4 regions of the Ensifer sp. Root558 genome follow, and region 3 is predicted to be linked to each of the others. Evidence: riboswitches for the same ligand, from Rfam matches in the RefSeq annotation. Region 3 holds a riboswitch; each other region holds the start of a gene.
What was found. Region 3 has a riboswitch for cobalamin ahead of ASD63_RS00150 (CbtB-domain containing protein). Riboswitches for the same ligand answer to the same signal wherever they lie in the genome.
Positions count from the first base shown of each region.

Region 1: another riboswitch for cobalamin. It lies ahead of nrdH (glutaredoxin-like protein NrdH); the one in region 3 lies ahead of ASD63_RS00150 (CbtB-domain containing protein).
Region 2: another riboswitch for cobalamin. It lies ahead of ASD63_RS22615 (aromatic ring-hydroxylating dioxygenase subunit alpha); the one in region 3 lies ahead of ASD63_RS00150 (CbtB-domain containing protein).
Region 4: another riboswitch for cobalamin. It lies ahead of bluB (5,6-dimethylbenzimidazole synthase); the one in region 3 lies ahead of ASD63_RS00150 (CbtB-domain containing protein).

Region 1 is NZ_LMGC01000037.1:44,368-51,790, reverse strand. Features, by position in the region: gene ASD63_RS31315 (ABC transporter permease) at 1-7, shown strand, start outside; gene ASD63_RS31310 (aspartate/glutamate racemase family protein) at 13-750, shown strand; gene ASD63_RS31305 (LysR substrate-binding domain-containing protein) at 708-1,646, opposite strand; gene ASD63_RS31300 (hypothetical protein) at 1,791-2,090, shown strand; cobalamin riboswitch at 2,345-2,571, shown strand; gene nrdH (glutaredoxin-like protein NrdH) at 2,958-3,179, shown strand; gene nrdI (class Ib ribonucleoside-diphosphate reductase assembly flavoprotein NrdI) at 3,192-3,608, shown strand; gene nrdE (class 1b ribonucleoside-diphosphate reductase subunit alpha) at 3,578-5,731, shown strand; gene nrdF (class 1b ribonucleoside-diphosphate reductase subunit beta) at 5,798-6,772, shown strand; gene ASD63_RS31275 (multidrug effflux MFS transporter) at 6,855-7,423, opposite strand, start outside.
Region 2 is NZ_LMGC01000023.1:567,577-574,999, reverse strand. Features, by position in the region: gene ASD63_RS22625 (L-threonylcarbamoyladenylate synthase) at 1-735, opposite strand, end outside; gene ASD63_RS22620 (DUF6656 family protein) at 813-1,412, opposite strand; cobalamin riboswitch at 1,730-1,931, shown strand; gene ASD63_RS22615 (aromatic ring-hydroxylating dioxygenase subunit alpha) at 2,035-3,279, shown strand; gene ASD63_RS22610 (hybrid-cluster NAD(P)-dependent oxidoreductase) at 3,281-4,375, shown strand; partial or broken gene ASD63_RS22605 (GH25 family lysozyme) at 4,624-5,634, opposite strand; gene ASD63_RS22600 (BA14K family protein) at 6,051-6,479, shown strand; gene ASD63_RS22595 (VOC family protein) at 6,611-7,045, opposite strand; gene ASD63_RS22590 (transporter) at 7,133-7,423, opposite strand, start outside.
Region 3 is NZ_LMGC01000001.1:18,661-26,083, forward strand. Features, by position in the region: gene ASD63_RS00125 (GntR family transcriptional regulator) at 37-759, opposite strand; gene ASD63_RS00130 (DUF1194 domain-containing protein) at 864-1,658, opposite strand; gene ASD63_RS00135 (glucoamylase family protein) at 1,806-3,152, shown strand; gene ASD63_RS00140 ((2Fe-2S)-binding protein) at 3,173-4,021, shown strand; gene ASD63_RS00145 (CbtA family protein) at 4,060-4,857, opposite strand; gene ASD63_RS00150 (CbtB-domain containing protein) at 5,055-5,231, opposite strand; cobalamin riboswitch at 5,272-5,534, opposite strand; gene ASD63_RS00155 (TetR/AcrR family transcriptional regulator) at 5,533-6,225, opposite strand; gene ASD63_RS00160 (NAD(P)H-binding protein) at 6,330-7,160, shown strand; gene ASD63_RS00165 (anthrone oxygenase family protein) at 7,157-7,423, shown strand, end outside.
Region 4 is NZ_LMGC01000001.1:755,816-763,238, reverse strand. Features, by position in the region: gene ASD63_RS03790 (DUF2865 domain-containing protein) at 1-833, shown strand, start outside; gene bluB (5,6-dimethylbenzimidazole synthase) at 846-1,541, opposite strand; cobalamin riboswitch at 1,586-1,798, opposite strand; gene ASD63_RS03780 (SDR family oxidoreductase) at 1,896-2,708, opposite strand; gene ASD63_RS03775 (phytanoyl-CoA dioxygenase family protein) at 2,797-3,990, opposite strand; gene ASD63_RS03770 (LacI family DNA-binding transcriptional regulator) at 4,094-5,113, shown strand; gene ASD63_RS03765 (diguanylate cyclase) at 5,140-6,642, opposite strand; gene ASD63_RS03760 (ankyrin repeat domain-containing protein) at 6,879-7,423, opposite strand, start outside.

The sequences.
Region 1 (7,423 bases), on a different contig from region 3:
GAGCTAGGACCAATGCGCATTCTGATCGTCAATCCCAACACCACCGCCTCGATGACCTCAAAGGCAGCGACTGCTGCGCGGGCGGTCGCCGAACCCCACACGGAAATCCTCGCCCGCACATCGAAATCCGGTCCGGTCTCGATCGAAGGGCATTATGACGGTGCGATTGCGCTTCCGGGCCTGCTCGCGGAGATCCGTGACGGCGAAGCCGCGGGCGCGGACGCCGCCGTCATCGCCTGCTTCGACGATACGGGGCTTGAGGCGGCGCGCGCGCTAGCCCGCATGCCGGTGGTGGGCTTATGCGAATCCGCTGTCGCAACCGCAGCCATGGTGGCGCAGCGCTTCACCGTCGTGACGACGCTGGAACGTTCGCGGGTGCTGATCGAAAACCTGACCCGGCACTACGGCATGGCGGGCCGGGCGAAGGTGCGCGCCGCCGATATTCCCGTGCTTGAACTGGAGGACAAGTCCTCGAACGCCCTTGCCAAGCTGCGGAGCGAGATCGAACTGGCGCTTCATCAGGACGGCGCCGAGGCAATCGTGCTCGGTTGCGCCGGCATGGCGGATCTCGCCCGCATGCTCCAGGCCGACTACGGCGTGCCGGTCATCGACGGCGTGTCGGCCGCGGTCAAGCAGGCGGAAGCACTGGTGTCTCAGGGGCTTTCGACGAGCAAGCGCGGCTCCTACGCAGCCCCGCTCAGCAAATCCTATTCCGGCTTGGTGAGCGCGCTTGCGCTGCCCCCTGGATGAAGCGACCTTGACACCTCCATCACGGTGGCAAGCATCGCATTCGACGCATCGGCTTCGGCAACGACCCAGTCGCGAAAAGCCTGGATCTTCTTCTGCCGCCTGGTGCTTTGCGGATAGACGAGCCAATAGGCGCGGCCGTCGCGCACCACGTGCTCGAACGGCCGGATGAGCCTGCCGCTCTTCAGTTCATCCATCAGGAAGGTTGAGACGGCAATCGCAATGCCGTGATCCGCCAGGATTGTGGCGACATCCATCGCCTGGACGTCGAAGATCAATTCGGTGCCGTTGCTTGCCGGCGGTTCGACGCCGGTTTCGATCATCCATCGCCGCCACCAGCTGGCGTTGCCGAAACGCCGGACCCTCAGAACGTCGGCGGGCTCCTTGAGCTGGTGCTTCTCCAGGAAGGAGGGCCTGCAGACAGGCACGTAATCGAGCGGAAACAAAGGAAAGACATCGTTGCCCGGCCAGTCGCCGGCGCCGCTGCGCACCGCGAGATCGACGGCGTCGCGCTTGAAGTCGACCAGCTCGGTCGACATGTGCACCCTGATGCTGATATTGGGATGCGCGGTCTGAAACGAGGCGAGGCGCTGGCCGAGCCAGCTCGAAACGACGGTCGGGAGCACGGAGATGTGCAGGTGATGCTCGGTCTTGTCGGCGATCTCCGAGAAGGCTGCCCCTAAGAGATCGATCGCTTCGGTCACCTTCGGCGCCAACTGCCGCCCGGCGCCAGTCAATCGCACCTCGCGCGGAAGCCGGACGAACAGCGGCGCGCCGATGCGATCTTCCAACAGCCGGATCTGATAGCTGACGGCCGCCTGCGTCATGCTGAGCTCTTCGGCGGCGCGGGTGAAACTCAGGTGCCTGGCGGCGGCCTCAAAAGCGCGCACCGCACTCATGGGAGGAATCTTGCTCATGGAACTGAGATAAGCATTCTTTATGCCAGCATGCGAGAAATCGCTTTGCGCGAAACGGCAAAAACCCTCACTTTTTTCGCGAACACACGACCTTTTAGAGAAGTGAGGATAGCAATGCTTAGCGCAATGCGATCAACGATTTACTATGTTCTGAACTGGGCCGATAAGACCCTCAGCCCCTCCGTTGCCATCGATACCTTCAACGAGTTCCAGCTCCGGGATATCGGCTTGACGCGGGACCAGGAGCACATTCGCCCGCGCATCGGCGATACAGCCGATCCGTGGCACTGGCCCAAGGAAGAGGCCTCATCCGTGCCGCAAACCTCGGCAGGCTGCAAGGGCGCGAGCAAGCCACGGGCCATGGCAGTCTCGCCGCGTGCGCAACCCGGCAAAAACAAGGACGTCAGCATCCTGCTCTGCGATTGAGCGAGTGCCGAGACGCGACGGGCCTGGATCGCCTAGTGCAGCATCCGGCCCGCGTGATGGCTCCATCGAAATTTCTCCCCAAAACCCTGCGAGCGCTGCGGCGCTTGTTGCCGTTTCGGCGGCGAGACGAAGCCCCCGACGGAGAGCCGGTTCAAAGCGCCGTTTACTCTCCGTTATCCACACTGCAAAAGAAAAGACCCTCCGCACGGGCCGTCCGGCACCTCACACCTATTGACGTAGATTTGCGATGAACTACTATATCTAGTGTTCGAGGTTCTTCCGATTCGCAAGGATTGGGAGCTAAGACGGGAATACGGTGCGCCGGCGGGTTTCCGCTGAGGCTATGCCGTAGCTGCCCCCGCAACTGTAGACGGCGAGCGACTGTCCGGATTTGGACCACTGAGGCATGAGGCCTCGGGAAGGTCGGGATGGAAGCTTTGACCCGTAAGCCAGGAGACCTGCCTCGATCACCAAACGTCCACGGGCGGGGTGTCCGGAGGGGTTGAGTGCGTGGCAGGATGAGCCTGCCCGATCGTCTCGACGTCTCCCCGGCAGCCCGTCGAAATCTTCGGGGTGAAGTCATGCCAGTTTCTTCCAGTTCAGATCCACCTTCTGCGGACGGGTGCGCGTTGTTGCGCGCCTGATTGAAAGGCCGCGCCTTGAAAACCCGCATCCGCGGAATTCCTGAGCGCCCCACCAAAACGAGCCGGCCCGGTTGCGTAACCGACCTTGGGCCAGCTTGACGACGTCAACTCCGGTCGAGTCGACCGGGGAGCGATGTTTCGTGTCCAATCGCCAACACCACGGTTCGCGTTCGCGCGATCCGACGACTTTTTGCGCCCATTTGCCAGACCCTACGAGGAACCCATGTCGATCACCGTCTACAGCAAACCAGCCTGCGTCCAATGCACCGCCACAACCCGTGCGCTCGACCGCCAAGGCATCGATTATCGCATCGTCGATATCTCCGAGGATTCCGATGCATTCGCGCTGGTGCAGGGTCTTGGCTATCGGCAGGTCCCGGTCGTCGTCGCCGGCGAGCGGCATTGGGCGGGTTTCCGCCCGGACATGATCAGCGCGCTTTCCTGAAGGACGCGGGCGATGGGCCTGATCGTCTATTTTTCCAGTCGCTCGGAAAACACCCATCGCTTCGTCGAAAAGCTCGGCCATCGCGCCGCACGCATACCGCTCAGGGAAGGTAAGGACACACTTACGGTCGCAGAGCCCTATGTGCTGATCGTGCCGACCTATTGCGGCGACGATGGCCGCGGGGCGGTGCCGAAGCAGGTCATCCACTTCTTGAACGACGCGGGCAACCGCTCTCACATCCGCGGCGTGATCGCAGCGGGCAACAGCAATTTCGGCGCGACCTACGGGATCGCCGGCGACGTGATTTCGGCCAAGTGCCGGGTACCCTATCTCTACCGGTTCGAGCTGCTCGGGACCGACGAGGACGTCGCCAATGTCAAAAACGGGATGGAACGATTTTGGACGTCACGACACTCGAACGCCCCTTGAAGGCGACGGAAGCAGCGCTCGACTATCATGCGCTGAACGCAATGCTGAACCTCTATGACGAAGAGGGACGGATCCAGCTCGACAAGGACCGGCAGGCGGCGAAACAGTACTTCCTCCAGCACGTCAACCAGAACACGGTGTTCTTCCATAACCTCCGGGAAAAACTCGATTATCTGGTGACCGAGGGCTATTACGAGCAGGAAGTGCTGGACCAGTATTCCTTCAACTTCGTGCGCGATCTCTACGATCATGCCTATTCAAAGAAGTTCCGCTTTCCGACCTTCCTCGGGGCGTTCAAATACTACACGTCCTATACGCTGAAGACCTTCGACGGAAAGCGCTACCTGGAGCGCTACGAAGACCGTGTCTGCATGGTGGCGATGGCCTTGGCGCGCGGCAACGAAGGGCTTGCCCGCGATCTCGTCGACGAGATCATCTCCGGCCGCTTCCAGCCGGCAACGCCGACTTTCCTCAACGCCGGCAAGAAGAGCCGCGGCGAGCTCGTCTCCTGCTTTTTGCTCCGGATCGAGGACAACATGGAGAGTATCGGCCGCGCCATCAATTCGGCGCTGCAGCTTTCCAAGCGCGGTGGCGGCGTGGCGCTGTCGCTCACCAACATCCGCGAGATGGGCGCGCCGATCAAGCAGATCGAGAACCAGTCATCCGGCGTCATCCCGGTCATGAAGCTGCTCGAAGACAGTTTCTCTTACGCCAACCAACTGGGCGCGCGCCAGGGAGCCGGTGCTGTCTACCTGCACGCCCACCACCCCGACATCATGCGCTTCCTCGATACCAAGCGCGAAAACGCCGACGAGAAGATCCGCATCAAGACGCTGTCGCTCGGCGTCGTCATCCCCGACATCACCTTCGAGCTCGCCCGCAACAACGAGGACATGTATCTGTTCTCACCCTATGACGTGGAGCAGGTCTATGGCGTGCCCCTCACCGAGATTTCGGTGACCGAGAAGTACCGCGAGATGGTCGAGGATGCCCGCATCCGCAAGCGCAAGATCAAGGCGCGCGACTTCTTCCAGATCATCGCCGAGATCCAGTTCGAGAGCGGTTATCCCTACATCATGTTCGAGGACACGGTGAACCGGGCAAACCCGATCGCCGGGCGCATCACCATGAGCAATCTCTGCTCGGAAATCCTGCAGGTGAGCGAAGCGAGCGAGTTCAACGACGACCTCTCCTACAAGCACATGGGCAAGGACATCTCCTGCAATCTCGGTTCGCTGAACATTGCCGCTGCCATGGCCAGCCCGGATTTTGGCCAGACGATCGAAACCTCGATCCGCGCCCTCACCGCCGTCTCCGAAATGAGCCACATCTCGTCCGTGCCCTCGATCGAAAAGGGCAACGACGACAGCCACGCGATCGGCCTCGGGCAGATGAACCTGCACGGCTATCTCGCCCGCGAGCGCATTTATTATGGCTCCGAGGAAGGCATCGATTTCACCAACATCTATTTCTACACGGTGACCTATCACGCCATCCGCGCGTCGAACCGGCTGGCGGTCGAGAAGGGCAAGAGCTTCGCCGGCTTCGAAAACTCGAAATACGCGTCGGGTGACTATTTCGACAAATACACCGAGACCGAATGGCTGCCGGCGACCGAAAAGGTGAAGGGCCTGTTCGAGGAAGCCGGCATCTCCATCCCGACGCAGGAAGACTGGCTGGAGTTGAAACGGGCGGTGATAGCTGGCGGCCTCTACAACCAGAACCTCCAGGCCGTGCCGCCGACGGGCTCGATCTCCTACATCAACCACTCCACTTCCTCGATCCACCCGATCGTCTCGAAGATCGAGATCCGCAAGGAAGGCAAGATCGGCCGCGTCTACTATCCGGCCGCCTTCATGACCAACGACAATCTCGAATATTACCAGGACGCCTACGAGATCGGGCCGGAGAAGATCATCGACACCTATGCGGCCGCCACCCAGCACGTCGACCAGGGCCTGTCGCTGACCCTGTTCTTCCGCGACACGGCAACGACCCGCGACATCAACCGTGCTCAGATCCATGCCTGGAAGAAGGGCATCAAGACCATCTACTACATCCGCCTTCGGCAGATGGCGCTCGAGGGTACGCAGGTCCAGGGCTGCGTTTCCTGCGCGCTGTAACCTCGCATTCCAGTAACGGCCCCTCACCGCGCGATGAGGCATACACGATCACAAAGGTTCAACGACATGAACATGCACACCAAACCCGCAAGCCGCATCCGCGCCATCAACTGGAACCGCATCGAAGACGACAAGGACCTGGAGGTCTGGAACCGTCTGACCGGCAATTTCTGGCTGCCGGAGAAGGTGCCGCTTTCCAACGACATTCCCTCCTGGGCAACGCTGAAGCCGGAGGAGCAGACACTCACCATCCGCGTCTTCACCGGCCTCACCTTGCTCGACACGATCCAGAACGGCGTCGGCGCCGTCCGACTGATGGAAGATGCGACCACCCCACATGAGGAGGCGGTGCTTTCCAACATCTCCTTCATGGAGGCGGTGCATGCCCGCTCCTATTCCTCGATCTTCTCGACGCTCTGCCTGACACCCGATGTCGATGACGCCTATCGCTGGTCGGAAGAGAACGAGTTCCTGCAGAAGAAGTCCGCGCTGATCATGGCGGAGTATGCCTCCGGCGATCCCCTGAAGAAGAAGGTCGCGAGCGTCTTTCTCGAAAGCTTCCTGTTCTATTCCGGCTTCTATCTGCCGATGTACTGGTCGAGCCGCGCCAAGCTCACCAACACCGCCGACATGATCCGGCTGATCATTCGCGACGAGGCGGTGCACGGCTATTACATCGGCTACAAGTTCCAGCGCGCGCTGGAGCGCTTGAGCGAGGAACGCCGCCAGGAGATCAAGGTTTTCGCCTTCGACTTGCTGCTCGAACTCTACGACAACGAAGCGAAATACACCGAGGCGCTCTATGACGGCGTCGGCCTGACCGAAGACGTGAAGAAGTTCCTGCACTACAACGCCAACAAGGCGCTGATGAACCTCGGCTACGAGGCGCTGTTTCCGGCGGAAGCCTGCAAGGTCAACCCGGCCATTCTCTCGGCGCTTTCGCCGAATGCCGACGAGAACCACGACTTCTTCTCCGGTTCCGGTTCGTCCTACGTTATCGGCAAGGCTGTGGCGACCGAGGACGAGGACTGGAATTTTTAAGGACGGTCCATTCGGTCATACCTGACAACAAAAGGCCGGCGAGGACATCCTCGCCGGCCTTTTGGTTCAGCAATAGCAGCGCCTACTCTGCCGCGACCACCCGGCTGCGGCCGATCGTTGCTTGCGTCAGCAGGAAGGCGGCAAGGGCGCAAGCGGCGATCGCGCCGGCCATCGGCAGGGCCGTTCCGTCGAAGAAGATAGTCGCAACCACCATGGCGACGGCGGCGGTGACGAAGTGCAGCGTACCCATCAGTGCCGAGGCCGTGCCGGCGATCTCGCCGTGGTCTTCAAGCGCCAGCACCGCCGAGGTCGGGATAACCAGGCCGAGCACGCCATAGCCGACGAAGAGGAACGCGGCCATGACAGGCAACTGGTTGAAACCGAGGCTCATGACGATGAACATCGTGACCGTGGTCAGCGCGAACGCGCCGACGGCAAGATGCATGACCCGCACCAGGCCGAAGCGCTCGCCGAGCCAGCCGGTCGCCTGCGACACAGCGAAGAACGACACGGCATTGATCGAAAAGGCAATGCTGTACTCAGTCGGCGTCAGCCCATAATGGTCGATCAGCACGAAGGGCGAATTGGCGAGATAGACCAGGAACCCGGAAATGCCGAGGCCGCCGATGAAGGTGAGCGTCAGGAAATTGC
Region 2 (7,423 bases), on a different contig from region 3:
ATGCACCTCGGCGGCATCGAGCCGGACGGCAGCGCCGGGCGCGTAGTGCGAGGCGAGCATGCCCGGCGCCTCGATCGTCGCTCCCGCCGTCTCCGGCCGGGTCACCGGACGACCAAGCAGGCGTTCGATCTCGGCGGCATCGAGGCCACCCGGCCGAAGCAACCGGATCTCGTCGCCGTCGACCTTGATGATCGTCGACTCAAGGCCGATTTGGGCCTGGCCGGCGTCGAGGATCAGCTTCAGTTTGTCGCCGAGATCGGCTTCCACATGGACCGCACTGGTCGGGCTGATTTTGCCCGACGTATTGGCACTGGGCGCGGCCAGTGGTCGCCCGAAGTGAGCGATTACCCGGCGCGAGAAACCGTCGGGCATGCGGATGCCGAGCGTGTCGAGGCCGGCGGACGCCAGCGCATGAACCGTGCTGTCGGCGCGCTGCCGAAGGATCAGCGTCAGCGGGCCGGGCCAGAAGGCTTCGGCCAGCTGCCTCGAAATCGGATCGAAATGCACATGGGCTTCGGCCATCGCCATGTCGGAAACATGCGAGATCAGCGGATTGAAGCGCGGGCGCCCCTTCATCTCGTAGATGCGACTGATCGCATCGGGATTGGTAGCGTCGGCGGCAAGGCCGTAGACGGTCTCGGTCGGAATGGCGACCGGCTCSCCTTCGCCAAGAACGGCGCAGGCGCGCGCGATCGCGCGGTCCGGTTCTCTATCCGTGTCGATGATCTCAGCCATGCCGTTTCCTTTCCGACGCTTCCTTAACGGACGCACCGGAAAAACAGAACGATTTTCTTTGAAGGAACCGGTTCGGCTCAGAGGCTGCGAATGATGCGACGCAACGCGTCATCCTTGGCGCCAAGCATCAGTACGTTTTTCAGCGCGACCTTGGGATCATCCGTGCGAAACAGCAGCCCGTTGTCACGAAAGTTGCGGTTGATGACCATTTGCCCGGCTTGGGCGCCCGGTTCGATGGCGACGGCGAAGTACATGCGTGAATAGCCGGGCTGGATACTCTCGAAAAAATGCGTCTCGTCGCCCAGGTTGCAGAAGAAGTTGGCGAAGTAGAAGGACCAGGTGATGTCCTTGGAGGGAGTAACCGGCGTACGCGCCGCCGTCACGTGACAGTAGCCGAGATGCGGCCGGCCGACGAGCGTGCGGTGGAAGATCATCTTCGGGAACTGGATCGAGTTGTGGAACCCGTTGATCCGCTTATGGGTCGTGTCGCCGGCGGTGCTGAGCTTCTTGCCCGTCCTGTCTGCGACTTCCTCATAGCTCAAATACCGGCGTTCGCTCGGCAACCATTGCCTGCGGTTGATCCGGCCCGTACGCAGGAATTCGGTATGAACCGCCACCTTCGGCGGGATTGTCGGCAGCTTCTCGGCTGTCGCGTCGTAGTATCTCAACTTTGCCATGATCGTCAGCGCGCCATCTGCCTGCCTGCAGGACCTCTCTCGTCCGCCGGCTAGGCTAGCGGCTCATGGTTAATGAATGATTTCGTCCTGGCTGCATCATTAGCGTTCTCTATCTGACGCGATGTCGCAAACGGGCGAAGCCCTCCCGCATCTGCGCCGACCGCGCCGCAAAAGTCGGCAATTGCCCAAGATGTGATCTATCTATATGTTTGCAATGTAAAAATTCTAAGACGGTGGCCTTTTGTGGCGGTTTTTTCCGTGTCGTCATTCTGGAATTGGATGTCGCTATCGGGCAGCTGCCAAGGTGACTTCCGCGATTACATATCCTTACTCAAGGTGCCGTCTTCGAAGGGAAGATGGAGAATTGGGAAGCCGGTCAAATCCCGGCGCTGCCCCCGCAACGGTGGTGGAGCGAAAGCCTCGGCAAAGGCCACTGGACGGTTCGTCCGGGAAGGCGCCGGGCAGGTCCGAAAGGACGGCTCCTGAGCCCGGAAACCAGCCTTGACGGACATAACCGTAACGGGTTGCGGCGGGCAGCCGGATCGGAGCCTCAAACGCATGGGCGTGCGCCCGTGCGGGTTCCTGTCCTGCCTCTCCGAAACATGGCGCATGAGGACAGGACATGGACACCAGAAACGATATGCTTCGAAAGCTGAAGGGCAGGCAGGACGGCTACAGCCTCGACCGGGCCTTTTACATCGATCCCGACTACTACAGGCAGGATCTGGAAAACATCTGGTACAAGGATTGGCTGTTTATCGGCCATGACTGCGAGATCCCGCGGGCCGGCAATTACTTCACCGTCCAGGTCGGCGACTACCCCGTTGTCATCACCCGCGACCGCCAGGGCGCCATCCGGGCTCTGCACAATTCCTGCCGCCACCGCGGCTCGCGCGTCTGCACGCAGGCGAAAGGCTCGTCGGCAAAGCTTGTCTGTCCCTATCACCAGTGGACCTACGAACTCGACGGCTCGCTGCTCTTTGCCCGGCAGATGGGAGAGGATTTCGACAAGGCCGCCCACAGTCTGAAGCCGATCCATTGCGAAACGGTCGGCGGCTACATCTTCATCAACCTGTCGGAAAAGCCGATGGATTTCACGGCGTTCCGCGACATGGCCTTGCCGTATCTCGCGCCGCATCGGCTCGGCGAAACCAAGGTCGCGTTCGAAAGCACCATCATCGAGAAGGGCAACTGGAAGCTCGTCTGGGAAAACAACCGCGAATGCTACCATTGCGCCGCCAATCATCCGGAACTCTGCCGCACCTATCCTGAGGCGCCGACGGCGACCGGGGTGCAGGGCGCCAAGGATGATCCTGTGATCGCCGAACATTGGGCGAAGTGCGAGGCCGAGGGCCTGCCGAGCGAATTTAAGATGTCGCCGACCGGTCAGTTCCGCGCCGCCCGCATGCCGCTTGTCGACAATGCCGAAAGCTACACCATGTCGGGCGCCCGCGCCGTCAGGCGGGCCCTGTCCGCCGACGTCTCCCAGAGCCAGATCGGCACGCTCTTGATGTTCCACTATCCCACCACCTGGAACCATGTGCTCGCCGACCACGCCATCACCTTCCGGGTGCTGCCGCTCGGGCCCGAACTGACGCAGGTGACGACGAAGTGGCTCGTCAACAAGGATGCGGTCGAAGGCGTCGACTACAATCTAGATGAACTGACGCATGTCTGGACCGAGACCAACGACCAGGACCGTCAGATCGTCGAGGAAAATGCCTTCGGCATCCGCTCACCGGCCTATGAGCCCGGTCCCTATTCGCCCGAGCACGAGGGTGGCGTGATGCAGTTCGTCGAGTGGTACTGCAAGTTCATGGAGCAGCGCCTTGCCGGCGACGCGGCTCCGCTTTCAAGGGTCGCCTGACATGCAGATGGCCTCTTCGTTTCACCATTTCGACGCGCTCCACGTCTGGATCGACCGGCAGCAGATGCTCGAATGCACATCGGCGGTTGTCGAGACCGCCGATGTCATGACCTTCACCTTCCGGGCCGAAAAGCCCGCCTGGTTTCGCTATCTGCCCGGGCAATTCGTGACCCTCGAACTGCCCGTCGCCGACGAGCCAGTGATGCGCACCTACACCCTGTCGTCGACGCCCTCGCGGCCGCTGTCGATCGCCGTGACCGTCAAGGCGCAGTCAGACAGCATCGGCACCCGCTGGATGTTCGAGCACCTGAAGCCCGGAATGAAACTCCGCGCCTTTGGCCCGCTCGGCGATTTCAGCTTCGTCCGCCATCCCGGCGACAAGTACCTGTTTATCTCGGCCGGCTCCGGCATCACGCCGATGATGTCGATGACGCGCTGGATGGCGGACTGCGTGCCGGAGACGGATGTGACCTTCATCTCCTGCGCGCGTCGGCCGGAGGACCTGCTGTTCCGTTCGGAGCTGGAGGTTCTGGCGACGCAGATGTCCGGGCTGAACCTCGGCTTCATCGTCGAGGGACATGAGGCACGCCACGGCTGGCACGGGCTTCGCGGCCGCATTGATGGCGCCAAGCTGCCGCTGCTTGCGCCCGATTTCATGGACCGCACCGTTTTCTGCTGCGGCCCCGAACCGTTCATGCGCGGCGTGCGCGAGATGCTGAAATCGGCCGGTTTCGACATGGGCCGCTACCACGAGGAGAGCTTCCAGCCGGCCGCCGCACCTGCGGCGGAAGAGATTGCCGTGCGCGCCGGCGCCGGTGACGAGGGCGAGGTCCAGGCCGCCAAGATCGCCTTCACCATGAGCGGCAAGGAGATCGAGGCCAAGCCCGGCCAGACGATCCTGCAGGCGGCGCGCGCCAACGGCGTGCGCATCGGCGCTGCCTGCGAAGGCGGCATCTGCGGCACCTGCCGGGTGATGAAGGTCTCAGGCGAGGTGGATATGAGCCACAATGGCGGCATTCTCGACGACGAGATCGATGAGGGCTACATCCTCGCCTGCTGCTCGCGACCGCTCGGAGACGTCCAGATCGAAGCTTGAAGGCTTTAATGATGTCGCGCAAAAGTGTGCAGCGGTTTTGCGACAAAGACATGCATAACAACAAGCGCTTAAAGCCTGTCGCGTGAATGCTTTTCACGCGACAGGCTTTAGGGCGCGTTGCAGGGGATCGGATTGGCGGAAATGCTTGCCGGGGCGTCGGTGCCGGCCCCCGTCTTGGAGCAGGCGCCCTGGGCGGCATCATTGCCGGCGATCGCCACCTGCAGGGCACGTTCCTGGCGGGCGAAATCGATCGAGCCGGTCACCAGCATGTCGACACCGCTGCCGGCGCCGCTCGTAGCGTCAGCGCGGCTCACGAGCAGCGGCTCGCTAAACATCGCAGTCGCCCTTGCGATCGCCTGCATGCCCGTTCCCCGCTCGGCTTGGGCGACGAGCATCAGCGGCAGTGGCTTTTCCGGCAGCAAGGCGCCCTGTGCCCAGATCGCTTTCAGCGCCGGCGGCGACATTGCCGCCACATTCACGTCGATGTCGTCAAGCGTTCCCGGCACGCGGTAGGGGCAGCGGCGCTTGCCGCAGTTGATGCCCGAGGAGAACTGCCACAGCGCGTAACTGTCCCAGTTGCCCATCGGGAAAACCTGGCGGATATCCGGTTTGTAACGGGCGTACCAGAGCGGCAGGCGCGACAGCAGCCGGTGTTTGGCCCGGTGCGCGGCGATGTATTTGGCGGTGATGTGGTTGGTATAGAGGATCGGGTAGCGCCCGGTCCGGGTCTTGATGTGCCCGGCGAAGATGGCGGCGTCCTCCAGCGACATGTACTTGTCCGGATCGATGCCCTCGAGATCGAGCACCATCAGCTCGTCGTCGCGCGGATCGGCGTAATCGAGGAAATGGTTCGCCTGGTCGACGGGATTGCCCGGGCGGGCAAGATGGTAGGCACCCCACAGCAGCCCGTGCGAACGGGCAATCATCCGGCGGGTCTGGTAGAGCTCGCGGCTGACGGCGTATTTGCGCCACATGGTCTTGCAGTGGTTGAAGGTGTCGCCGTTGTGGTCGCCGGTGCAGGAGAAGCTTTCGGGCAGGCCGTCGGAGGCCTTGGCGATGAAACCGGAAACGCGCTTGTCGCCAAGCATCGTTTCCCAGTCGATGCTGTTCATCTCATAGGCGTCGACGATGATGGCATTCGACTTGGTCTTCCAGGGCTCCATTTCACCGGCGCGTGCGATCGCCGCCGCGAAAGCCAGACCGATGAAGGTCGCGAGGCGCAGAATCATCCCTGTCGTGGAGATACACCGCTTTGCCATTCTCTGAGATTGCCGACAGTATCGTTAACGCATCGTAAATCCCAGCCCCCGAGCGGACTGTGCGGGAGCGACGCGCGAATGTATACCGACCTGTGGCTGTATATAAGAAATTGCTTTCATGTTCGCGATCTGACGATCAGCCGGGAAGGCGTTGGTCGACGATGCGGCAATGCCTTGCTGCAGCAACGGGTGCTGGCCGCGCCACCTGATCCCGCAGGAGGCGGAAGATGGAACAAAACCGGTGACTTATGCGTTATCGGTCGATTTCGGATTTCCCGGCTGAGGGACATCCCCGTATCGGCCTCGGTCCGGGTGAAATCATGGAAAGGTTGAAATGCCGCGGCAACCCGAAACCGGGCCGCGCAAAATGCGTTCGGTGATGGAGGGATTTTATGAAGAACGTGCTGAAGTCCGGGATGAGCCGGTGGTTTTCCGTGGCCGTTGCGGTGGCTGTGCTGGCGACGTCGGCCGCCCCGTCGCAGGCCTTCACGCCGACACCGCCGCGCCTTGAGCGGCAGAGCGATGCACAGAACGTCCAGTATCGCCGACCGGGCATGGAGCGTCGTGGCGGCTATTACTACTACAACGGCTACCGCGGTTATAACTACCGCCGCCCTGGCTATCGCTACTACAATGGCTGGTGGTATCCGATGGCAGCCTTCGGCACCGGAGTGATTATCGGTGGAGCGATCGCCCAGCCGCCGCGCTACACGCGTCCTGCCCCCGTCTATGGCAGCCGCCATGTGCAGTGGTGCTATGACCGCTACCGCTCATACCGGGCCTACGACAATACCTATCAGCCCTATGGCGGCCCGCGCCGCCAGTGCTATTCGCCCTATGGTTAAAGGGTAGGCAGGGCCGGGCGCTTCCGCTCCTGGCCCTTTTTCGCCTGGGATCACATGAGGCCGCCATAGCTGCGAGCGATGGGCCTGGCCGATGATCGCGCCGTGCCTGGTGAGAACTTGTCCTGCAGTGGCTAAAGTTCTTGGGCGAGCCCGATGAGCAGCCCCTCGGGACCGCGGATATAGCAAAGCCGATAGGCGTCCTTATACTGGACCACTTCGCCGACCAACTGCGCGCCGCGTTTGCGGAGCCGCTCAACCGTATCGTCGACGTCGTCGACCGCGAGCATGACGCGGAGGTAGCCAAGCGCATTGACCGGGGCAGTCCGGTGATCGGCGACGACCGGTGCTGCGAGGAAGCGGGAAAGCTCGAGCCTGCTGTGGCCATCCGGCGTACGCATCATGGCAATTTCGACATGCTGATCGCCGAGCCCGGTGACACGCCCGGCCCATTCCCCGTCGATCGTCGCCCGCCCTTCGAGCTCAAGGCCAAGTTCGCGAAAGAAATCGATCGTCTCTTCGAGGTCTTCGACGACGATGCCTATGTTGTCCATTCGCTTGAGCGCCATGTTTCCAATCTCCACGGTGTCGTTCCGGTCTACGGGGACGTCGCTCCAAACAACACCGAACGCCTGGGGAGAGTTCCGACCGGTGTCTCAGAGAATGCCGATCCGCCGGAGAATCCACCAGGCAAAGCCCATGGAGAGTGCGATGAACAACGCCGCATAGAGCGTGCCGGTGCCGTCGGCGAAGGGCAGCGCCCCGGTATTCATGCCGAAGAAGCCGGTGACGAGCGTCGGCGGCAGGAGGAAGGCGGTCATCAGCGACAGGATGTAAAGATGCCGATTGGTCTCCGAAGAGATCTTGCTGTCGATCTCTTCATGCAGCAGACGCGCGCGTTCCTGCAGGGCGAAGACGTCGCGGTCGACCGCTTCGAGCCGGTCGGA
Region 3 (7,423 bases):
AGTTTTGAAAATCCAGGCCCGGCGCAGGTGGCGGCACTAGAGTTCCAGCGCTGCCTTGAGGTCGGTCGACTTCAGAACGCGCAGGTCGAGGTCGGCTTCGATATGGTCGATGTGGTGGATCATCAGCCGCGCGGCCGCGTCGATGTCGCCACGCTCGATCGCGTTGACGATCTCGTCGTGTTCGCTGTGGCCGCAGCTCGAAACGGTCGATTGTCCGTAAAGCGCGATGACCAGCGAGGAGCGGGCGACGAGCTCGTCCATGAAGCGGCGCAGAATGGTGTTGCCCGAGAGGTCGGCAAGCGCCAGGTGGAAATCGCCCGATGCCTTGATTTCCGCACGACGGGCCGATTGACCGCGCTGTTCGGTCAGTTGGCGCTCGGCTGCCAGCATGCGCCTGAGTTCGGAAAGCTCCGCCTTGCCGATCTGGGCGGCGGCGGCGCGCACGACGCCGGGTTCGATCAGCCGGCGGGTCGCAAAGATCTGGCGCGCCTCGTCGATCGAAGGGTGCGCAACGAAGGCGCCGCGGTTCTTCTCGACGTTGACGAGGCCCTCATAGGACAGCGCCTGCAGGGCGGCGCGCACCAGCGTTCGGCTGACGTTGAAGAGTTCGCCGACGTCGCTTTCCGAAAGCTTCGTGCCAGGCGCAAGCCGCCGCTCGACGATCGCATCGCGCAATGTATCGCGGATGTGCTGACTGCCGGTGTCGGTGGTCGGGTCTGTGGCCAGTTCGGCCTGATGGGGCGTGGTGGTCAAGGACATGAATCGATCCGCGAAGCAACGCGCCATCTTATCGTCGGACGAAGCGAAGGGAAACGACAATCTGACGCGCAAAGGTTGCGGGGGCATCGTCAGGTCGAGCGAGGCTACTTGTCGAGCTCCGGATAGACCCGGTCGAGGAAGCCCGGTCGCAATTTCTCGCCGATCAGGCAATCGGGCGCCGGGAAGGCATCGACATAGCGTATGGTCGGCGGTGGTGGCAGGCCGCTGACTTCGAGCACCAGTTTCTGGCGGATCGCGATGGAGAAATCTTCGGGCTCGTGCACCGGCAGCACGAAGGAGCCGGGGCCGCCGATGACACATTCGGCATAATATTGGTCAAGCGGGCCGGTCGAAACCGACGGGCGGATGAGGATGGCAAGCCCGTTGATGGTGATGCCGCGCGTGATCGCGATCTCGCGGGCTGGAAGCACCGGCGGGCCGATGTTGTTCGGCCCGTCGCCGGAGATGTCGATGACCCTTCGCACGCCGCTGAACGCGTTGGAATCGATCAGCGCCGTGCCATAGGTGATGGCGTTGGAGATGGAGGTGCCGCGGCGTGTGCCGACCGGCCGCGCTTCGATCAGCTTGGCGAAGGCGTCGGCGTCGGCGGCATTGTCGATGACCTTCCAGGCGACAACGGAGGACTCGTTCACCGTTCCGGCCCATTCGAAATAGCCGATGGCGATCTTGCCCAGCTGGCCGCTTTCGACCGCATCAAGGAAGTCGCGATGCCGGAGTGCCTCGACATAGCCGGCCCTCTGGATGCGGGCCTCGTCGAGATCCATCGAGCCGGACATGTCGACCGCCAGGATCAGTTCGACGTCGACATTCGTCGCCTCGGCGGTCGATGGGCTCGGGCCACCACTCAATGAAAGGAGTAACGCCAACACGCTCAACATCGCTTCAACCAGTCATTGCGCGCGGTCAGATTAGAAGACTGTAACACAAGATTGGATTTCGGCGACCGTTTGGGTGTAGTTGGCCTTCACTAAAGAGTGATTTTGCCGGGTCCTGCATGAGGCCGGATGTCGGACAGGAAAGGCGAAATGCCGCAGCGTACGGAAAATACTGAGCGATTTCAGATCGATCGATTGCAGCAGGCGGCGTTCGGGTATTTCCTCGAACATTCGGATCCGGTCACCGGACTGATCGCCGACACCGCGTTGCCGGGCGCGCCGGCGAGCATCGCTGCGACCGGCTTCGGCCTTTCCTGCTATCCGATCGGCGTCGAGCGCGGCTGGCTCTCGCGCAGCGATGCCGCGCGGCGGGTGGTGACGACCCTGCGCTTCCTTGTCCAAAGCCCGCAGTCCCGCCACCGGCAGGCGACCGGCTATCGCGGCTTCTACCATCACTTCCTCGACATGCGGACCGGCGAGCGCACCTGGCAGAGCGAGCTTTCGACCGTCGATACGGCGCTGCTGATCGCCGGCTGCCTGACCGCCTCTGCATATTTTTCCGGTAGGGATGCGGACGAATGCGAGATCCGCGCGCTTGCCGATCGGCTCTATGCGCGGGTGGACTGGCGCTGGGCGCTCAATCGGGCCGACACGCTGACGATGGGCTGGCGGCCGCCGGGGCGGTTCTTGAAGCATCGCTGGCGGGGTTACAGCGAAGCGCTGCTGCTCTATGTGCTGGCACTCGGCGCGCCCGACCATTCGATCGAACCGGAGCACTATGCGGCCTTTGCCGAGGGCCATGACTGGATTCCCGTCGACGGCCGGCCGCATCTGCATGCGGCGCCACTCTTCATCCATCTCTTTCCGCAGGCCTGGCTCGATCTGCGCGGGCTTTCCGACCGGACGATGCGGGAGCGGGGGACGGATTATTTCGAGAATACCCGACGCGCCATCGCCTTGCAGCGGGACCATGCGCGCTCCAATCCCGGCGGTTTCGCCGGATATGGCGAGGACCTGTGGGGCCTGAGCGCCTGCCATGCGCCGCGCGGCCGGCTGCGGCTTGCGGATGGGCGCCAGCAGCGGCTTTTCGGCTATGTGAACCGCGGCGCACCCTACGGCCTTGATGACGGCACGCTCGTGCCCTGGGCGCCGCTCGCCTGCCTGCCGTTCGAGCCGGACGCGGCGCGGGCCTCCCTCGTGCATATGGCAGACAGTTATCCGGGACTTTTGAGCGAAGGGCGCTTTCCCGGCGGCTTTAACCCGAGCCTGGCCGCCGGCGCAGGCCCGGAGGGCTGGATCGATGCGCGTGTCGTCGGTCTTGACCAGGGCATCGTTGTCATGATGATCGAGAACTGGCAAAGCGGCCTTAGCTGGGCGCTGATGCGCAGCATGCCGGCGATCCGTCTCGGCCTTGAGCGGGCGGGCTTCGACGGTGGCTGGCTGCAGGAGGGGGAAGGCGCGTGTGGTAATCCGCCCGCATCCCGCGCCAGAGGATGAGAATGGACGACGGAGACGGCATGCGCTTGAACGACCACCGGCCGACAGCGGAGACCGCGGCGTTTGCGCCGCAGGCGCTGGCCGTCGCCGACCATCTGCGTGCCCAGTTTCCCGAGGCTGCCGTCTCGCTCGGGCCGGCGGCCAGTGATTTCAGCGCGCCGGGCGACTTCTGGGCTGCGGGCAGCGCTGGCCTTGAGGCGGGGCTCGCCTATCAGGATTTCTTCGGGGTCGGCATGACCGACCGGATCCGGGCGGCGCATCTGATCGCCTTCTATAGCCGCCAGCTGAGCGTGGTCCTTGGCGCGTTCCATCTCGGCGCCGGGTTGCAGGCGGAGGTGGCCGGCATTCGTTTCGAGGATTGGACGCGGCTTCACCGTGGCGTCGAAGTCGCGGGCAAGCGCTATCATTTTCGCCTGCATCCGCCGGCGACGGAGCGCCAGGGTGGCGAAGGCGTCAGCGCATTCGAACCGGGCTTCATCGCCCATCTGGCACCCGTCGTTGCGGTTCTGAAAGCGCGAGCAGGGCTGTCGAGCGGGGCGCAATGGCGGCTCGCGGCTGATGCCCTGGCCGGCGCGTTCCTGGAAATCGGCCGCGCGATCGGCGACGAGGCGCGCGGCATGGCCGAGGCGCTGGCGATCGTCAAACGACCGGGTTCGCGGCTCTACTCAGAGGAGCTCTGCTACGAGCAGATCGCGGCTCTCGATCCGGCAAGCGGCGCTCAGCTGTCGCGCCAGTATCGGATCCGTTGCGGCTGCTGTCTCTACTTCAAGACGGAAGGGGGCAGTTTCTGCGACACCTGCGTGCTGCTGGAGCCGGAAGATCGCCGCGCGCGGCTGGCGGCGCATCTCATGCAAAACGGCGGGACCTGAACCCCGCCGTCGCTTTGCTGACGATCTGTGATCAGTGATCACTGTGCCTTGACGAAGCGCTCGTTGATGAAGCCGGAGACGACGCCGAGCACGATCCAGAAGGCAAGCGTGGTGGCGAGTGCGGCAACCGCAAACTCGGCGCCGAGCACGGCCGGAACGTTGCTGGTGATATCGAGCGGCTGCGGCGCGCCGTAGACATGGGGTGCTGCGATCGCCACCAGGCCTGCGACCTTGGAGACGATCTCCTCGCGCAGGACGACGAGATAGAGGCCGACGGCGGAGAGCGCCACGGTCACCAGCCACCAGGTCTGGCGGTCGCCGAGTTCGGCTGCCGGAAAGCCCGGCAGTTCCGGCGGCAGACCGATCGCCGGCAGCATGTGCACGGCAAGCCAGCCGCAGGCGCCCCACAGCGCGCCGTTCCTGAGCGTGATCGGGTAGCCGATCACCAGGCTGACGCCGGCGAGCAGCAGGCCGAAGCCGGAACCTGTGACGAGGTTCGCCATCAGCGTGCCGGAGAAGCGGCTCATGCCGAACATGATGCCGCCTTCCTCATGCTCGCCCTCATGGGCATAGGCCGGGGTGATCGGCGACAAAGCGTCGAGGAAAGCGCCGAACGGCGACACGGCTTTGAGCGACGAATGCTGGTCGTGGTTTTCTGCGGCCGGCTGTGCCGCACCCGGCTGGGCGGCGGGCTGTTCGGTGGCGGCCGGTGCCTCGCCTTCGAATTCTTCTGCATGCAGGATCAGCGGTGTGACGCGCAGTTCCTGGGCGCCGGTCATGAAGACACCGGCAATCAATCCAGCCACGATCGCGGCCAGAAGCGTTCTGACAATCATCTTGAAATCCCTCGATAACGACAAAAGCCACGCCCTGTGGCGTGGTCCTTGAGCCTTCCCATTTTCCCAATGCTGCGGATGGCCTTCGCGCGCCGGAAAAACCGGGATGCACGCAGGCCTCCATCCGGCTCAGGCCGGATGCGTTCAGGTCCGCAGATTGTTCGATGCGGAACGTTGTTCACGTTCCGGCGCATCGGTCAGTGGCAGGGGAAGCCGTAGGAGTGGCGAGTGTCGTGCGCCGTGTCGTGCAGCACTGCCGAGTTGGCAAGGCCGGCGCCAAAGACGAGGAATGCGCCGATGAAGAGCGCGATGACGCCAGCGGTCAGACGATCGCTGAGGGAGAGCGGGGTGCTCGAAATGGTAGACGTAGCCATGACAACCTCCGTGATGGCATCGGGAAATTCCCGGTTGGGCCCTATGCCCGTATCGAGTGGCAGGTTTCCTGGCTCACGGCGTTGGGCTCGATGCCCTCGATCTGCCTCGCCTTCCCAGCTCGGCCGCCCTCTCGCGGTCTTGCCAGTGGCTTCTTCCGGATCGCTCCGGAACGGTGGATCGACGTCGCTCTACAGTCGCGGGGTCGGCCGTGATTTGAATGCCCAGCTTGGGTCCATCCGTCACATTCCCGTTTACTCCCGAAACACGTTCGCGTCCCGGGAACCAATCGATCCCAGATGATTAGGATTGTGTCATGGAGTTGTCAATTGAGTGCGCGCCGCCGCGCGGTCCATCCGCGACAAAATCCTTGATGGTCATGCGTTTGTAGGCTTCGACGATCTGGTCACCCTCGGCCCGGTCGACCGAGACTGCAAGTCGCATGGTGCAGTCGCCGAGATGCATGATCAGGAAGGCGGCGCTGTCGATCTCTTCGCGCGGCGTCTCCGGCACAAGGCAGGCCCAGACATCGGCAAGCAGCTTTCCGCCGGCGCGGCTTTGCGCAAGATCGATCTCGCGCAGTGCCTTGTCGGCCTGCATCGCCGACCAGATGTCGCGCATGACCGGCTCGGCGAGGAACATGTCGTAGTAGATGTCGAACAGCAGCGAGAAGGCGTCGCGCAGTTCGGCTATCGACGTGACCTTTGCCAGTTCGGCCGCGATGCACTCGTTGCAGACCGCATTGTAGCGCTCGGCCAGCGTGCGCACGATTGCCGCCTTGTCGGGGAAGTACTGATAAAGCGAGCCGATCGAGATCCCCGCCTTTTCAGCGACTTCGCTCATGCGCATGGCGTCGCTGCCCTTCTCCTGGATGAGCGCCGTCGCGCAGGCAAGGATCTGCTCGACGCGCTCGCGGCTGCGCTTCTGGCTCGGCGTCCGGCGCAGCGCAGGCTCGTCGTCGGCGGGAAGCGTGGCGGGACTTGCATCTGGAATCATGAGTAATGCTCACATTTTGACTTGACTCCTAAAATACGAGGATTTATCACATTTGCAAATGTGAGAGATGCTCATGTTTGTTGGTGGAACCTCAGGAGGAAGCGATGTCTCAGAAAGTCACACTGGTTTTGGGCGGTACCGGCAAGACGGGGCGGCGGGTGGCCGATCGCCTTCGGGAGCGGGGCGTAGCGGTCCGCATCGGCGCCCGTTCGGCGTCGCCTTCCTTCGATTGGACGGATGAGGCGACCTGGACGCCCGCCCTTGAAAATGTCGATCGCATCTATGTCTGCTACCAGCCCGATCTGGCGGTGCCGGGCGCCGTCGACGTCATCGCCAAGTTCTCGAGCCTTGCCGTTCGCACCGGCATCAAACGGTTGGTGCTCCTGTCGGGCCGCGGCGAGGACGAGGCGGAAGCCTCCGAGCGTGCGCTGCAGGCCTCCGGCGCCGACTGGACGGTCATCCGGGGCAGCTGGTTCTTCGAGAACTTCGACGAAGGCTTCCTGGCTGACAGCGTGGTGAGTGGTTCGGTCTTCCTGCCGGTGGACGAGGTCACCGAGCCCTTCGTCAGTTGCGACGACATTGCCGACGTGGCGGTTGAGGCCCTTCTGGACGATGCGCATATCGGCAAGGTCTATGCCTTGACCGGCCCGCGCCTGATGACCTTTGCCCAGGCCGTCGCCGAGATCGCCGCGGCCGCCAACCGTCGGATCTCTTATCAGGCCATTCCGGTTTCCGACTTCGCAGCGCATCTCAAGGCGGACGGCGTGCCGGATGACTATGTCGAACTCATCCGCTATCTCTTCACCTCGGTGCTCGACGGACGCAATTCCAGCATGACGTCCGATGTCGAGCGCGTGCTTGGGCGGCGTCCGCGCGAATTTGCCGATTACGCCCGGGAAACCGCAGCAACTGGTGTTTGGAGTCTTGCCGCATGATCCCGTTGATCCCCGCTCTGGCGTTTGCCGCCGCGATCGGTTCCGGCCTGATGGCCGGGCTGTTCTTCATCTTCTCGGTTTGCATCATGCAGGCCCTGTCGCGGCTGCCGCCGGAGCAGGGGATCGCCGCGATGAACGCCATCAATGTCGTGATCCAGAACCCGATCTTCCTCAGCGCCTTCATGGGCACGGCGCTGCTCGCCCTTGCGCTCGTCGTCGTCGCCTTCATCTCGGGGGGCGAGGGCAGGTGGTGGCTTGCCGCC
Region 4 (7,423 bases), 740 kb from region 3:
ACGGCGGCGACCCCGACACCTGCTACGGCCTCAACAGCCTGATCGCCGAGATGGAAGACAATCTGCGCATGCTGAAGTCCGAGCGCGAGCAGATCGTCGCCGGCGGCAGCGACGACAGCCGGCGCCGCATCCTCGCCGCGCTGGAGATCAACGGTTGCTATGGTGACCGCGAGGAGTTCGCAAGCGTGGAACCGGACGTGCCGGAAAGCCACCGCAACATCGTTGCCGACCTGCCGCCGGAAGACGCCTACGGCCCGATGCTCGGCCGAGGCGAAGACGGCTACGCACCGCAGGAGCGCTACTATAGCGGCACGCTCAGAACCATGTGCGTGCGTACCTGCGACGGCGCCTTTTTCCCGGTTTCTTCAGATGCGACGCCGGCCGATTTCCCGCGCGACGAGCAGGCCTGTCGGGCGCGCTGTCCGGGGGCTGAGACCGAGCTCTATTTTCACGACCTCAACACGGAAGAGAGCGACAAGATGGTCTCGGCCGTGACCGGCCGTCCCTATACCGAAATGCCCAACGCCTTTGCCTATCGCACCCGCGCTGTCGGAAAACCCGGCCAGTGCGGCTGCCAGATACCGCAGACCGCCTCGACCACACCGAAGGCAAACGGAACGAAGATCGGTGACGACCAGTCGTCGATCATCGTCATCGAGACCAAGAAGCCGGAAGCGGCGAGCAATACCGCCAAGGCGCCGGCCGAAGAGCGGCCTTATGATCCGTCGAAGAACAAGGTTCGCGTCGTCGGCCCGACCTACCTGCCGCAGGAAGAAACCGCCATCGACCTCAAGCATCCGAAGGGACCGGCCTATCAGCCGGTCCAGAATTGATCGGACGAGGCCTTACGCCTTCTCCTTGCTGCGTCCCCATCCGTCTTCGAAAACCAGCTCGTCGAGCGGCAGGCGCTGGCGCCAGCCCTTCACAGCGAGTTCCGGCTGCTGATAGAGGCGATCGACATAGCCGAGGCAGAGCCAGGCAACGATCTCGATATGATCTGGGATGCCGAGAATCGCCTTGATCTCGGCCTCGTGGAAAATGCTCACCCAGCCGACGCCCACCCCTTCGGCCCGCGCAGCAAGCCAGAGGTTTTGCACGGCGCAGACGGTGGAATAGACGTCCATCTGCGGATTGTGGGTGCGCCCGAGTACGACGGCACCGCCGCGCGTGCGGTCGCAGGTGACACAGATGCTGAGCGGCGCCTTGCGGATGCCTTCCAGCTTCAGCGCACGGTACTTGGCCTGTTGTTCCGCCTCGAACATCAGCGCGGCCTCGTCATTGGCGCGGCGAAACGCATGCCAGACGCGCTCACGCGTTTCTTCCGCCCGCACCAGCACGAAGTTCCACGGCTGCATGAAGCCCACGGACGGGGCGCTGTGCGCAGCGGCCAGCAGGCGCCCGATCAGATCTTCCGGCAATGGCGCGGGCAGGAATTCATCGCGCACGTCGCGACGTGTCTCGATGGCACGGTAGACGGCCTCCCGCTCTGGCAACGAAAAGGCGCCGGCAGCCGCAAGGCCGCCCTTCGGTTCAGTCAGCATCGTTCGATCCCCAACAATGCGAAACCTCCCGCCGTCCACGCGGGGTTCGGTCTATCTCGCCAGGCCGGTCTTCTGACTTCGGTTCAACCGATCACCTCGCCTTCCCAGATCGATTGAAGATCCAGTGGCAAAACCTTGAATCAATTCAAGGCTCTCTTAGACGCGATCGTCCCCGTCACAGCGTTGGGCACGTTCCGGAATGACACCGGATTCCCGATTCTCCCGCTTTCGCGGGCACCTGACGACGGCACTAAGTGCACAGCCGTTTGAGAAAGACAAGCGGCGCCAACCCGGTCGAGACATGGCGCGCCACTTTCCGCCGGCTACTGTCGAGCTTAGTCGTTTGCCTCCGCCTCAAAGCGGAGCGACCGGATGCGGCGAGCCGTCATAGGCGCCCCAGACCGACTGATCGAAGCAAATCACCGATCCGGTCATCAGCCCGGACTCGGCCGACGACAGATAGGCGCAGGCCCGCGCCACTTCGGCCGGATCGACGAGCCGACCGAAAGGCTGGCCGGCCGCCGCCTTTTCAAGCCAATCGGCAGCCGCGCCATGAAACTCGCGCTGGATGCGGTCTTCGCCTTCGGACGCCATCCAGCCGATATTCAGGCCGTTGACGCGAATGCGGTTGCGAAGAAGCGCATAAGCCGTGTTTTTGGTCAGCGTTTCGAGGGCGCCTTTCGACGAACAATAGGCGGCAATGAACGGCTGGCCGGCCATCGCCGACATCGAGCCGATGTTGACGATCGTGCCCTCGGTCTTCTCCCGCCGCATGATCTTCACCGCCTCCTGCATCAGGAAGAACGGCGCGCGCACATTGATCGCGAACATGCGGTCGAAGAGTTCGGGCGTGGTGTCGAGGATCGTGCCACGGTCGGTGATAGCTGCGGCGTTGACCAGCGCATCGACCCGGCCGAATTCCGCGTCGCAAGCGGCGACCACCTTGCGGGCGTCCTCTACTTTTTCAAGATCGGCCTCGACATAGACGACTTTCGCGCCGCTTGCCTTGCCGATCTGCTCGGCCTTCGCCCGCCCCTTGGCGGCGTTGCGGCCGCAGATGACGATGCCTTCAGCGCCGCGCTCGGCGAAAAGGCCAGCAATCGTCGCGCCCAGTCCCTGCGTACCACCGGTGACGATGGCGATCTTGCCTTGCAATTGTCCACTCATCGAATTCCTCCCTTGGAAATGATCGTTTGAAACGGCTGCGGCTCCCGGCTGAAACACACCGGGAGCCTGTCAAATTGTAACTCGCTCGTCAGCTCAGCTTGCGCTTCGCCTGCGCCTCCAGCACCGAGAGAAACTCTTGTTCGCCCGTCCCCGCAGTGAGAGCCTCGCGCATCAACTGCGCCTGCGTCTTCGGCGCCAACCCGCCGAGTGGCGGATCCCGGTCGAGATTGGTGGGGAACGAATAGCCCTCGGCACAGGAGGAGATCGCGTTGGCCGCTTCCGCCTGCGTCAGCGTCCCGCCCGCCAGCAAGGCCCGCAAGGCCGGATAGAGCGTCGCGCTCATGGTCAGTCGGTCAACGGTTTCCATTGCGCGACCGAAGGCCGAAGACACCTGCAGCAGGTTGGCCACGCGGCGGATATCCCGGGAGCGGTTGGTGCCGGCGGCATGGAAGAGCGCCGGGTTGAAGAAGACAACGTCGCCCTTTTCGAGCGGAAGCTGCACATGGTGTGCGTCGAAATAGGCGCGGAATTCCGGCCGGTTGAGCGCCAGATAGCCCGGCACATAGGTTTGGCTATAGGGCAAGAACAGCGTCGGTCCGCTTTCGAGCGGCATGTCGCGATGGGCAACCGCCCCCTGCAGCGTCAGCACCGGTGAAAGCCTGTGCACATGCGCCGGATACTGCTCGATCACGGCCGCGGTCTGGAAGCCGAGGTGATAATCCCGGTGCGCCGATTGCGCCGCACCGCCAGGATTGACGCGATTGACCTGCGCCGTCATCTGGTAGTTCGGCCCGAGCCAAGCCTCGCTGACGAGCGCTATGACGGCATTGCCGTAATAGGAGGCGAAATTCTCCGGCGCGTTCAGGCAGTGCTTTTCCAGCGAGTTCCAGATGCGGTCATTGGCACCGGGTTTGGCGAAGTGATCGCCGCCGCCGCTGTTGCTTCGATGTTGCTCTTCGATGATGGCGTCAAAGACCCCGCTTGCGACGTCGATTGCTGTCGTATCGGCAAAGGCGCGCTTGAAGACCGCCACGCCAGGCCCGGTCGCCAGTACCTCGCAGATCTCCGCCAGAACAGAACGCCGCGCCTCGGCATCGCCGCACGCCGCAATCAGCGCGGCGCTGTCATATATCAGGATATTCTTTTCGCAGCCGGAAGCATGGGGGTAGTCGGACAGACTGGTTTGGCGTTCGACTTCCGCCCGGAACGCTTCGAGATCGCATGCCTCTTCGGTGAGCCAGACGCGGTCGATTCGCTGGCGCGCTTTGTTGTCGGTCTTCATCGCGTTTCCTCCTCTGGAACATCCTGATGAACACGACTATAGGCGGCGGCAAAACATGATATAGAGCAAGAATCCATCAAAAATCCATCAGGAGAGCAAGGCGATGGCCCATCCGTTTCTGGTCAAGGACATCGCCTTTCAGGCCGGGCTCAGCACCGCGACCGTCGATCGCGTGCTCAACGAGCGGCCGGGCGTGCGCCGCCAGACGGAGGCCCGGGTTCGCGCAGCCATCGAGGAATTGGAGAAGCAGCAGGCCGGCCTCGACATCCAGGGGCGCAAGTTTGCGATCGATATCGTCATGGAGTCGCCACAGCGCTTCACCGATGCGGTGCGTCGCGCCTTCGAGAGCGAGGCGATGACCTTCGCGCCCACCGTCTTTCGCTGCCGGTTCCACTTCGCCGAGACGATGCGCCCGCAGGAGATCGTGCAACTGCTCGACCGAATCCGGCTGCGCGGGACCGACGGCCTGGTGTTGAAGGCGCCGGACGTGCCCGAGATCGTCGCCGCAGTCGCCCGTTTCGAGATGGGCGGTACGCCCGTCGTGACGCTGGTAACCGACCTGCCCCATTCCCAGCGGACGGCCTATGCCGGCGCCGACAACCGGGCGGCGGGCGAAACGGCCGCCTACCTCCTCGGGGAGCGCTTTTCCGGCGCGCCGGCAACTGTGCTGGTGACCCTTTCGAGCGGCCGCTTTCGTGGTGAGGAGGAACGCGAGATCGGCTTTCGCCGGGTGTTGCGCGAGCGCTATCCGGCAATCCGGATCGTCGAGATCAGCGAAGGCCACGGCCGCGACAGCGAAACCGGCCGCCTGGCTCACGCGGCGCTCTCGGCCAATCCCGATATCAACGCGGCCTATTCGATCGGTGGCGGCAACCGCTCCGTCCTTGCAGCCTTCGAGCGCCTCGAACGTCACTGCGCGCTCTACATCGCCCATGATCTCGACGAGGACAATCTGGCGCTGTTGCGGGAACGGCGCATTCACTTCGTGCTGCATCACGACCTCAGGACCGATGCGCGCACCGCCTTTCGCACGATGATGCTGCGGCCCGGCGCCCAGGCGCCGGCAATCGGCCCGCAGCTTTCCGCCGTGGTGGTGATCACGCCCTACAATGTTCCGGAGTAACGCTGCTGACGATCAGCGGGTAACGTTCAGGCCGCCGACTGGCCGTCGTTCTTTTCGGCTGGCAACACCATGTCGTCCGCCGTCTCGAAGCGGTTGCGACCGCGCCGCTTGGCCAGATAGAGCGCTTCGTCCGCAGCCAGCAGCAACTGGCGTGCCGTCAGGCCATGCCGCGGCGCAAAGGCGATGCCGGCGCTGCCGCCGACAACGAGCATTTGGCCGTCGAAAGCGACCGGCGTCTGCGCGTCGGCGATCAGGCCGGCCGTCAGGCTGCGGGCGTCGGCCTCGCTGCAATCGCCGAGAATGACCGCGAATTCGTCACCCCCAAGCCGCGCGACCGTGCCCTTCGGGCCAGCCCGGTTGCGAAAGCGCTCGGCCATGGCCACCAGCACGGCATCGCCGGCGGCGTGGCCGTGGCGATCGTTGACCTCCTTGAATTCATCGAGGTCGGCATAGACGAGCGTGAACGGATGCGTCGATGCCCGCAACAGGGCTGCCGCCAGCATGTCGTCGAAGCCGCTGCGGTTCATCAGCCCCGTCAGGCGATCGTGCTTGGCAAGATGCCGGTTCAGCGCCTCGCTCTGCTGCAGAGCGGCAAAGAGCGTCGAGAACCGCAGCGCCACGAAGGCCATCAGCAGTGCTGCGACGATCGCCATGATAATGACGCTCGGCAACAGCTCCGCGCGGACGAACCCACCGGGCGATTTCGGCACCCAGGCGGCCACGAGACAGGACGAATCGGAGCAGCGCCCGACAGACGCATAGGCACTGCCTGCAGGCCGCTCGTTGAGCGGAACAAAGGCCAGCCCGCGAATACCCAGCCGTGCCGCGATCTCGCGCGTCATTTTCGGCGTGACCGGCCGAACGGCGACCATCAGCACCGGATCGCGCCGTCCCGCCGGAACCACCAATGTCTCGGGGATGACCGCCTGCACCACGGCAACGCTCATGCGCCCGCCGATCTCGCGCAGGTCCACCGCGTGGATGCCGGGCACGGCCGGCATCACGGACTGCGCATCCGGCGTCGTGACATCGAGATTGTAGGTGCCGTCGTTGTTCCTGAGCGCATTGTCGTAGCGGCGCTTGGCTTCGTCTACGAGATCGTCGACCTCGTCGAGCGGCACGCGGGCCACCTCTGCCGGAACCGATGCGCCGTCCTTGAGCGCCGTCGAGACGGTGCGGGCCGGATCCGTGAAGATGATCCAGGAGAAGCCGTAGTCTTCCCAAAGCCAGCCCGAAAGCTCGTCGGCGACGAAACTGTCGCTGACATGCCCCGTCGCCAGCTCCTCGTAGGTCTTGTCCCAGAAGGACACCTGCGCCTGGAACTGAACGACCGCATCCATCTGGTGGCGCAGCTCGTTTGCGACAAGCCGACGCTCGGCCGAAAGGCCGAAGCGATCGGCCTCCGTGACGGATCGGTCGAGGACATAGATGAGGCTTGCAATGATCAGGACCGCGACCAAGGTACAGGCGGCATGGATCGCCCAGACCGTCTTGTCCCGTTTTGCCTGCCGCAACGCCTTTTCCACCACGCCAGTCCCCCTCGTCCGTACCGGCCCTGCCGGGCATACTAGCACTTGTGGAGGTGCGATGCGCAACGATGGCAGCCGATACTGCCGGCACCCTAGCGACCAAAATCGAAGTTTGGCTTAAATAAGCTGGTGATAAAATACTTAACGATTTCAACCGACTGAATCGCCCGACAATCAGCGGTCGCAGCGGGGATCAGGAGAACGCGGGCGACTGCCCGCGCCTCCCTCTGCGTATCCTATTGCGGGGCGGCCGCCGAAGCGCGCAGCAAGGCGACGATCTCCGCATTGCCCTGCTCCAGGGCAAGATCGCGTATCGACGGGCCGGCGGCGCCATCGCGCACGCGTGCATTCGCGCCCCTTTCGAGAAGCAGCCGCACCGTTCCCGCCTGCCCGTTGATCACGGCAAAGGCAAGCGGTGTCATCCAGTCGTGCTGTGGCTCCGGCCTGCCGCGCCCGCGGAACGTGCCGAACGGCGTTTCGATCAGATCCGGCTGCCGGTCGAGGATGTCGGAGAGGCGCGCGGCCACGCCAAAGGACGCAGCTGCGAAGATGTCGAGCGGCTGATCCTTCAGGAAAGTGACCATCGCGTCCTTGCCGTTGTATTTGGCCCAGCCGATCGGCGGTGCATGATGGTAGGGGTCGCGGGCCAAGGGATCGGCGCCGTGATCGAGCAGGCGCCTCGCCATCGCGACATGCCCATGCAGCGCCGCCTCGTGCAACGGCGTGCGCGAGGTCATGCGGTTGACGTCGAAGCCGAGCGCGAGCATCAGCGCCACGGCGT